One region of the Deinococcus aquiradiocola genome, then DNA from elsewhere that is predicted to be linked to it. Evidence: riboswitches for the same ligand, from Rfam matches in the RefSeq annotation. Region 1 holds a riboswitch; the other holds the start of a gene.
What was found. A riboswitch is a leader RNA that binds a small molecule or an ion and turns the genes downstream of it on or off. The one in region 1 is predicted to bind cobalamin.
Positions count from the first base shown of each region.

Region 2: it holds a riboswitch for cobalamin, as region 1 does, so the genes downstream of both, IEY33_RS03020 (ABC transporter substrate-binding protein) here and IEY33_RS05720 (cobaltochelatase subunit CobN) in region 1, are expected to answer to the same signal.

Region 1 is NZ_BMOE01000003.1:17,513-21,913, forward strand. Features, by position in the region: gene IEY33_RS05720 (cobaltochelatase subunit CobN) at 1-2,005, opposite strand, end outside; cobalamin riboswitch at 2,108-2,279, opposite strand; gene IEY33_RS05725 (HoxN/HupN/NixA family nickel/cobalt transporter) at 2,514-3,524, shown strand; gene IEY33_RS05730 (nitronate monooxygenase) at 3,640-4,401, opposite strand, start outside.
Region 2 is NZ_BMOE01000001.1:651,843-656,243, reverse strand. Features, by position in the region: gene IEY33_RS03035 (pyridoxal phosphate-dependent aminotransferase) at 1-163, opposite strand, end outside; gene cbiB (adenosylcobinamide-phosphate synthase CbiB) at 156-1,100, opposite strand; gene cobO (cob(I)yrinic acid a,c-diamide adenosyltransferase) at 1,100-1,765, opposite strand; gene IEY33_RS03020 (ABC transporter substrate-binding protein) at 1,765-2,667, opposite strand; adenosylcobalamin-variant (AdoCbl-variant) riboswitch at 2,812-2,902, opposite strand; gene IEY33_RS03015 (histidine phosphatase family protein) at 3,029-3,595, opposite strand; gene IEY33_RS03010 (adenosylcobinamide-GDP ribazoletransferase) at 3,596-4,345, opposite strand.

The DNA.
Region 1 (4,401 bases):
GCTGCAGCGCCACGAGCGCGTTCCCGAGCTCCATCGCCGCGAAGTGGTGGTGCTGCGCGTCCCCCCACGGTTCCGTCAGTCCGGCCGGGACGGGCGTGCCCGCCACGAGCTTGCGGTCGATGCGTGACCGGCCCGCCCGGACGCTCGGCCCGAGCGCGAGCGCCTCGCCCCACTGGTCGTTCATGCGCTGCCGGGGCGCGTCCGGCAGGGACCGGTGCCACTTCAGGTACTCGGCCCGGCCGTACCGGTACGCGCGGGCCGGATCGAGCGGGTGCGCGTCGTCGTACGTGCCGCGCGACAGCAGGTCGTGCATCAGCGTGTCGCTGTGCGCGGGCAGGTCCGGCAGGCGGTAACCGCGGCCCTTCATGGCGCGCAGCAGGTTCAGCAGGCTGGCGGGCGCGTCGAGCCCCACCGCGTTCCCGACCGACGCGGCCTTCGCGCCGGAATTCGTGAACACGAACGCCACCCGCTTGTCCGTGTTCGGCAGGTGCCGCAACTCCGCCTGCCGCGCCGCGATGCCCGCCACGCGCGCCGCGCGCTCCGCGTCCGGCACGTACACCACGCCGTCCGGCGTGGACTCCTTGAAGGACAGCGGGACCGTCACGATCCGCCCGTCGAACTCCGGGATGGCGACGTTCATGGCGGTGTCCAGCGGGTTCAGGCCACGGCTCGACAGTGCCCACGCGCCGCGCGCCATGCCGCTCGCGACCGCCTGGATCACCGGCACGCCCAGCCGTTCGAGCGCCGTGACGTTCCCGCCCGACAGCGTCACCCCGCCCGCGTTCACGTCGCCCAGCGCGAACGACAGCGTGCTGACGAGCGCGTCCACCCGGCCCAGCATCGGTGCGAGCGCCAGCGGGAAGCCGTCCTCCTGCGCCTTGAGGCTCGACGTGAACACCGCGAGCGCGTTCACGCCTGCCGCGTCCAGCGCGTCCAGCAGCACGTCCACGAAGGCCGTGTTGCCGCTCAGCAGGTGCGCGCGGTAGAAGAGCACGCCCACCGTGGGCCGTCCCGGCGTCGCCTGACGCGCCCAGTCTTCCAGCGTCGCGCCGTCCAGCGCGGGCAGGTACACGCCGTGCTCCGGCGTGACGCGCGCCGCTTCGCTCCCGAAGGCCGTGAGCAGCGTCCGGTCCGACAGGGCGCGCAGGCCCTGCGCGAGGTTGCCGGGACCGCCGTGCATGAACGCCAGCGTCAGCGTCTCCAGCACGTCGAGCGGCACGTTCCCGGCCCGCGCGAACTCCGGGTCGAGTTCGCCGACGCCGCTCACCACCGCGAGATGCTGCCCGCGCGCGCGGGCATGCGCCTGCAGCGCCGCGAACCCCGGCAGGCCCGAAAGCGACCCGTGCACGCGCAGCACCACGACGGCCGCGCGGCCCAGCTCGCCGTCCAGCAGCAGCTGCATCGCTTCCGGCGTCCGTACCCGCTGCAGCGGGTGCGTGAACAGCGCCGGGAAGCCGGGCGGGAACTCCTCGCGCGCCCGGCTCAGGGCGAGCAGGTCCGTGTCCGCGTGCGACAGCACCGCGATCCCCGACAGGTCCGCCTGCTCCGCCGGGACGGGCGCCGCCGCGTCCTCCTGCGGCGCGCGGTACTCCCAGTCGTAGAAGTTGAAGACGTACTCCGACAGGTCCGGCGGCGGCACCAGGAAGCGGTCGGCGGCGATCATGCTCTCGATGTAGTCGTAGATCAGGCCCACCTGCCACTCGGTGTTCACGCTGTGGAACCACACGCTGCGCCCGTCGAACACCAGCGACGCCACGTTCGCGAGCGTGCACGGCCCCAGGCAGCCCGCCCGCGTCAGGTGCACCTGATTCCTCAGGCGGCGCGACACCCATTCGTTCTTGTACGCGTCCACCGGCAGCGGCGCGTACCCGCGGTCCGTGTGACCGCAGCAGCAGCCGGAATAGCAGTACGACAGGTGACCGCGCCGCTGCACGATGTTCACGGTGCGGCCGTCGGCACGCGTGACCTTCTGGCGGTGCAGGGCCGCGCCCTGACCCTCAGTCACGGGCGCACCGCACGGCGAACAGGGCGAGGGAAGATGCCGGGATACGGCAGGACGGCAAGAGACAGGTTCACGGCGGGTCCCCCTTTCAGCGAGAGGTGCCCCCACACGGGGGCGGACCTGGCAGGCATTCGGGCTCGGGCGGGACGCTTGTCAGGTCCAGACCACACCGTTGCGGAACAGCGCCGGACTCACACCGGACTTCCCCACTTTAAGCCCGGTCTATGGTGCGCCCACACGGGCACGGCGACTCGGGCACCAGGCTGCCCGAGCATAGCAAACGAAAAGCTGTGTACACTCACGGACGGTCCCGCGCCCCAGCGGCCGGACCCAGCGAGAACAGAGGGAAGTCCGGTCACGCCTGCACGTCAGGTTCAGTCCGGCACGGTCGCGCCACGGTCACAGTCCGGTCGCTCACTCGCCGCCACGCGCCCCGCAAGGGCGCTCCGCCCCCGCGCCAGGGGCAGTCGAGCACCGGCTCTGCTGCCGCGCCCCACCGTCAGGAGCCGTCATGCATCACCCCGACCCGAACCACCCGCACCCCTCCGCCCTCCGGATGCCGCTCGCCCGCAGCGCCCGCCACAGCCTCCCGTACCTGAGCGTCGTGCTGGCCCTGCACCTGCTGGCCCTGCTGCTGTGGGTGCCTGCCGCCCTGCACGCGCCGCTGCTGTGGGGCGTGGGCGTCACCGCGTACCTGTTCGGCCTGCGTCACGCCTGGGACGCCGACCACATCGCCGTCATCGACAACACCGTCCGCAAACTCCTGCTGCTCGGCCGTCCCGCGCACGGCACGGGCCTGTACTTCGGGCTGGGGCACTCCGGCGTGGTGTTCGCCCTGTCCGCCGTGGCCGCCGTCGTCGGCAAGGCCCTGATCGGCCGGCAGGCCCAGCTGGAAACCTTCGGCGGGTGGGTGGGTCCGCTCGTGGCGGGCGCGTACCTCCTCACGGTCGCCGCCGTGAACCTCGCGTCGCTGCCGCGCGTGTGGCGCGGGCACGAGCAGCACCACTCGCACGGCGGGCTGCTCGCGCGCCTGATCGCGCCCATGACGCGCATGGTGAACCGGCAGTGGCAGGTCCTGCCGCTCGGTTTCCTGATGGGCCTGGGCTTCGACACCGCCACCGAAGTCGCCCTGCTCGGCCTGGCGGGCAGCGCGTCACAGCAGGGCCTGAGCCTCGCGTCCGTGCTGAGCCTGCCGCTGCTGTTCGCGTCCGGCATGACGCTCCTCGACACGCTGGACGGCGCGGCCATGACGCACGCCTACGCCTGGGCGCTCGAACACCCCCGCGCGCGGCGCGGGTACAACCTCATCGTGACCGGCCTGTCCGGCGGACTCGCCCTGGTGATCGGCGCGGTCACGCTCGCCGGATGGGTGGGGGCGCACTTCACGGCGCTCGGCGCGTGGCTCGCCCCACTCGGCACGCTCGACACGTCCACCCTCGGGTACTGGCTGTCCGGCATCGTGCTGGGCCTGTTCGTCCTGGCGAACCTGCGGTCACGGCGTGTCCCCTCCAGCCGCGGCTGAAAGGGACGGCACGCCCCGAACCCTGAGCAGGACGCGCACGTCCCGTCTGCAATCCGTTCTGTGGGGAAGGCGGGCGGGTCCAGTGTCTCCAGTCCGGGACTTCCAGGGCCGGGGCTCAGTCGAGCAGGTACCGGAGGGCGTCCAGGGCGGCGTACCCGGAGGTGTCCTGCCCCGGCCCGGAATCCGGGACCTGTCCGTGCGGCCAGCGGCCTGCGCTGCGCAGGTCGTCGCCGCTCGTGAGCAGCGCGGGCTCCGGTCCCTGTGGCTGCGTCTGCCCCAGGCCCACGTCGGCCAGCAGCGCGTTGCACAGGCACATGCGGCCCCGCGTGTCCTCCGCCCGGCCCCCCTTGCGGGTGTACTCCCCGACCGGTTCGGCCGGGCAGCGGAATCCCACGAGGCCGTCCGGCCGGGCGTAACTCTCGCGCAGGTACCCCAGGTCGCAGCGGCGCGTGCGGGCCGCGTACACGTCCGGGTCGGCGAGCGTGCCGGGCAGCATCACCACCTTAAAGGGAAAGCCGGTCGGGGACGCGTGCGGGTCCGTCCGTACGCGCAGCTCACCGCGCCGAGCGCCCCGCAGCGCCCGGTCGCGCAGGTCCGCGCGCAGGCCGGACTCCTCACAGTACGCGAACAGCGTGCCCACCTGCACACCTGCCGCGCCGCGCGCCCACGCGTCCCGCAGCGCTTCCGGCGAGCCCGTCCCGCCCGCCAGCCAGAACGGCAGGCCGAGCGCCGCGAGGGCCTGCAGGTCCACCTCGTCTTTCGGGCCGTAGCGCGGTTCGCCCCGTTCGTCGAGGGCGCGGTCCCCGCGCGGGGGGGCGCTGTGCCCGCCCGCCGTGGGGCCCTCCACCACGAAGCCCTGCACGGCCCCCTCGCCGCG
Region 2 (4,401 bases), on a different contig from region 1:
GGTCCGGGTAATGCGCATGGTCCGCGTCCCGCACGGCCCGCAGCAGCTCGGGGTTCGGGCCGAAGGGGTTCGTGTTCACGCTGAAGTCCGTGCCCGTGAACGGTCCCCGGCCCGGCCCGCCGTGAGGGACGCCGGCCAGCAGCGGCTGCAGCGCCTCAGGCACGCCCGGCCCCCTGCCTTTGCCCAGCACCCGGCCAGCGGGGCAGAGGGACCAGCAGCAGCGGTACGGCGAACGCCAGCGTCCAGCGTGCCAGACGCAGGGCGCGCCGCACATCGTCCACCGTCGCCTCCCGGCCCGCCGCGTTCAGCGCGTACACGCCGCGCTTTTCCAGCCGCACGCCGAGCGCCCCCGCGAACACGCCCATCGGGTGCCCCGCGTTCGGGCTGCTCGTGAGGCGCGCGTCCCGCCGCCACGCCCGCCACGCGCCCGCACCGTCCAGCCGCGCGGGCACGCACGCGAGCACCGCGCACCCGGCCGTGACGCGCGCGGGCAGCAGGTTCAGCAGGTCGTCGGCGCGCGCCGCGACCTTGCCCGCGAACTCCAGCGGCGGCGTGCGGTAGCCCCACATGGCGTCCGCCGTGTTCGTGAGCCTGTACGCTGCGGCGAGCGGCAGGCCGCCCAGCCGGTACGCGACCGTCGGCGCGACCACGCTGTCCGACAGGTTCTCCGACACGCTCTCGATGACGGCCGCCGCCACCTCGCCCGCCGTCAGGTCCGACGTGTCCCGGCTCACGAGATGCCACGACAGGAGCCGCCGCGCCCCCGGCAGGTTCCCGGCCTCCAGTGCGGCGCACACCTCGCCTGCCGCCGCGAACAGCGCACGGCGACTCAGGAGCGTCTTGAGGACCGCCGCCTGCAGCGGCCACGGCAGCCGCCCGGCCAGCGTGCCCGCGCCCGCCGCGAGGGCCGCACCGGCCGCCCAGCCCGCCCCGCCCTCCAGCAGTTGCGCGCCCGGCGTGACGGCCCGCCACGCCCGCCGCGCCCGCCCGAGAAACGACCCCATCCACGCGACCGGGTGGACGGCCGTGGGCGGCTCGCCCAGCGCGTCGAGCGCCAGTGCCAGCAGCAGCACGCGCCGGGAGGAGCGCGGGAGGCGCATCAGTGCTCGATGCCCGCCTGCGCGCCGATGCCTGCCTCGTAGGCGTGCTTCACCGGCTGCATCTCGGTCACGGTGTCCGCGTACGACACCAGTTCCGGCAGCGCCCCGCGCCCCGTCACGACGACGTGCACGCCCTCGTCACGCGCGTCCAGGGCCGCCTGCACGTCGCTCCACGCGACCCAGCCGTACTTCAGAGCGTACGTGAACTCGTCCAGCACCACCATGTCGTGCTCGCCGCTCAGGATCGCGTCCCGCGCGAGCGCCCACCCGGCCGCCGCCATCGCCGCGCTGTTCTCCAGGTCCTGCGAGCGCCACGTGAACCCGTCGCCCAGCCCCGCGAACGGCACGCCGAGCGCCTCCAGCGAGCGGTGCTCCCCGAACTTCGCGTTTTCGTGCTTGATGAACTGGAACAGCTTGACGCGCAGCCCGCGCCCGTGCGCTCGCAGCATCAGACCAAGCGCGGCGGTCGTCTTGCCCTTGCCGTTCCCGGTGTTCACGATCACGAGGCCCCGCCGTCCGCGCGTCAGGCCGTCCCGCTTGCGGTGCGCGTCGCGCTGCGCGGTGAGCTGCGCCATGGCCTCCTCGCGCCGCTGCGCGGTGTCCCCGTCGGGCGTTGGGGCGTTGCCTTCGTCGGGCATCAGAGGAGCGGTGCCTTCGTCGGGCATCAGAAGCGCTCCGGGTGCAGCAGGCGCGCCAGGACCCTCAGGGCCACCGGGAGGCGCGGACCGGGACGCGACAGGGCGTCGATCTCCTCCGGCGTCGGCTGGTACACCCGGCCCGCGTTCACGGCCTGCAGCGACGCCCAGCCGGGACGGTTCCGCGCGTCCTGCACGGTCAGACCGATCATCACGGACGGGTTCGCCTTGACGACCAGTTCCGGCGAGATCTTCGGGAAGTCGCCCAGGCCGCCCGGCACGACGTTCATGCCGCCCGCCTTCTGCAGCAGCACCCCGATGAAACTGTCCGGCCCCACCGAGTACGGCGCGGGCGACACCTCGTAGTACGCGCTGACCTTCGGCACGCCGCGCAGCGCCGCCGTCGTCGCGTTCAGGTCGGTGCGCATGGACGTGATGAGCCGCGTCGCGCCCGCCTCGTGGTTCGTGAGCTGACCCAGCACCGCGATCTTCTGGAAGACCTCGGTGTACGACTGCGCCGTCCCGCCGTACACGTTCAGGCCCGCCGCCGCGAGCTTCTCGGTGAGGCGCGACCCGCCCGACTCGTCCGCCAGCACCAGGTCCGGCTTCAGCGCGATGATCGCTTCCAGGCTGGGCGCGTACGCGCTCCCCACCTTCGGGAGGGCGGCCGTCTCGGCCTTCGGGTAGTTGCTGAACCTGTCCACCCCGACGAGCTGCGCGCCCGCCCCGATCGCGAAGAGCGTCTCGGTGTGGCTGGGCAGCATCGCCACGATGCGTTTCGGGGCGTGCGTGAGCGTGACCTTGCGGCCCAGGTCGTCCGTGACGGTCAGCGGGTAGTGCGTGGCGTGCGCCGCGCCGAGCAGCAGCGTGGCCGCGAGCGCGGCCGTGCGTACGGGCAGCGGGCGGGGGTTAAGGATGGTGCGGGTGGACATGATGGACTCCGGCGTGCGTGGATGCTCGCCCGGACGGCGCACGAAAAACCGCCCGGGCGTGGGCCAGGGCGGACGCGGCATGACAGGTCCAGTTCCCCCGAATCCCCCTGTGTACGAGAGGTGGCCGTCCTGGGTGGACGGCCCGGCCTGACTGGCATTCGGGCTGAGGCGCGAGGCGCCAATACCGCTGCGGAACAGCGCCGGAATCTCACCGGACTTCCCCAACTGGCGGGCCTTCGGGCCGCGTTCCAGTCCCGCGAGGCGGGCTTCAGGTACACGGAGGGTAGCACGCGTCCGCGCCCGGCACCTTCCGCGTCACGCTTCCGGCGCAGAGCGCGTCATGCTTCCGGCGCGGAGCGCGTCACGTGCCCGGCGCGAGCGACACCAGCCACCACGCGGTCCCGGCCCTCCGCAGGTGCGCGGCCGTGCCGGTCGGCGCTTCGGCCGCGAGCAGGCCCACCGTGAGCCGCAGCACGGCGAGCAGCGGCCCCAGGTGCGTGAAGGCCACGGCCGTCCCGGTGGGCGGCAGGGTGTCCAGCCAGCCCTGCACGCGGGCGTGGAAGGCCGCGCCGCTCTCCCCGCCGGGCGGGCCGTCCGTGCCGCGCGGGTCCCCGAGGGCCGTCGTCCAGCGGGCCGGGGCCGCGCCGTACCGCGCCTCCAGTTCCGCCCAGGTGTGGCCCGCCATCACCCCGAACTCCGCCTCGCGCAGCTCTCCCGTCACCCGCACGTCCCCGCAGCCCGCCAGGGCCGCCGTCTGCAGGCAGCGCCGCGCGGGCGACACGTACACCGTTCCTGCGCGCGGCAGGCGCAGCGCGGCCGCCTGCCGCTCACCGTCCCTGCTGAGCGGCGCGTCCTCGCCGGGGCGCGGGTAGCGGCGCTCGGCGTTCGGGACGGTCGCCGCGTGCCGCACCACGTACAGGTCCAGCACCTACCGCCCCCACGCGAACGACAGCAGCACCGCCACCTCCGCCGCCACCACGCACGCGCCGTACACGTCGCCATTGATGCCGCCGCCCAGCCGCGACGCGCAGAACCGAGCGACGAGCAGCGCCGCCACCAGCGCCGACGCGGCCGCCACCAGCACCCGCACCGGCCCGAGCGGCAGCAGCAGCAGCGGGGCCGCCAGCAGCAGCGCGACCGGCCAGTGCCCCTCGCGGGACCGTGCGCCCAGCGAATCCACGCGCGCCGCCGGGAAGAGGTTCATCGGGGCGAGCAGCACCGTGCGCGCCAGCACCGCCGCCGCCAGCACCTCCAGCGGCCGCACCGCGCCCAGCGCACTCCACCACGCGAGCAGCACGAGCGCGCCCGTCGCCAGCCCGAACGCGCCCACATGCACGTCCCGCAGGATCTCCAGGCGCCGCTCCGGGGACTTCATGGCGAACACCGCGTCCGACGTGTCCACCAGCCCGTCGAAGTGCAGCAGGCCCGTCGCGGCCAGCCAGCCCGCCAGCACCAGCGCCGCACGCACGCCCTCCGGCAGCGGCAGCGGCAGCCACAGCAGGGCCGCCGCCAGCGCCCCCACCGCCCAGCCCGCCAGCGGGTAGAACCCGCTCGCCCGCGCGAACTCCCCGTCCCGCACCTCCAGCACGTGCGGGAGCGGGAAGGTCGTCAGGAACGTGAGCGCCAGGTGCGCGGGACGCACGACGTGCGTGAGCAGGGGAGACTCGGGGGCCTTCATTCGCGCCGATGATAGCGGCCCGCCCCCACCCGCACAGCCCTGGACCGTACAGCCCT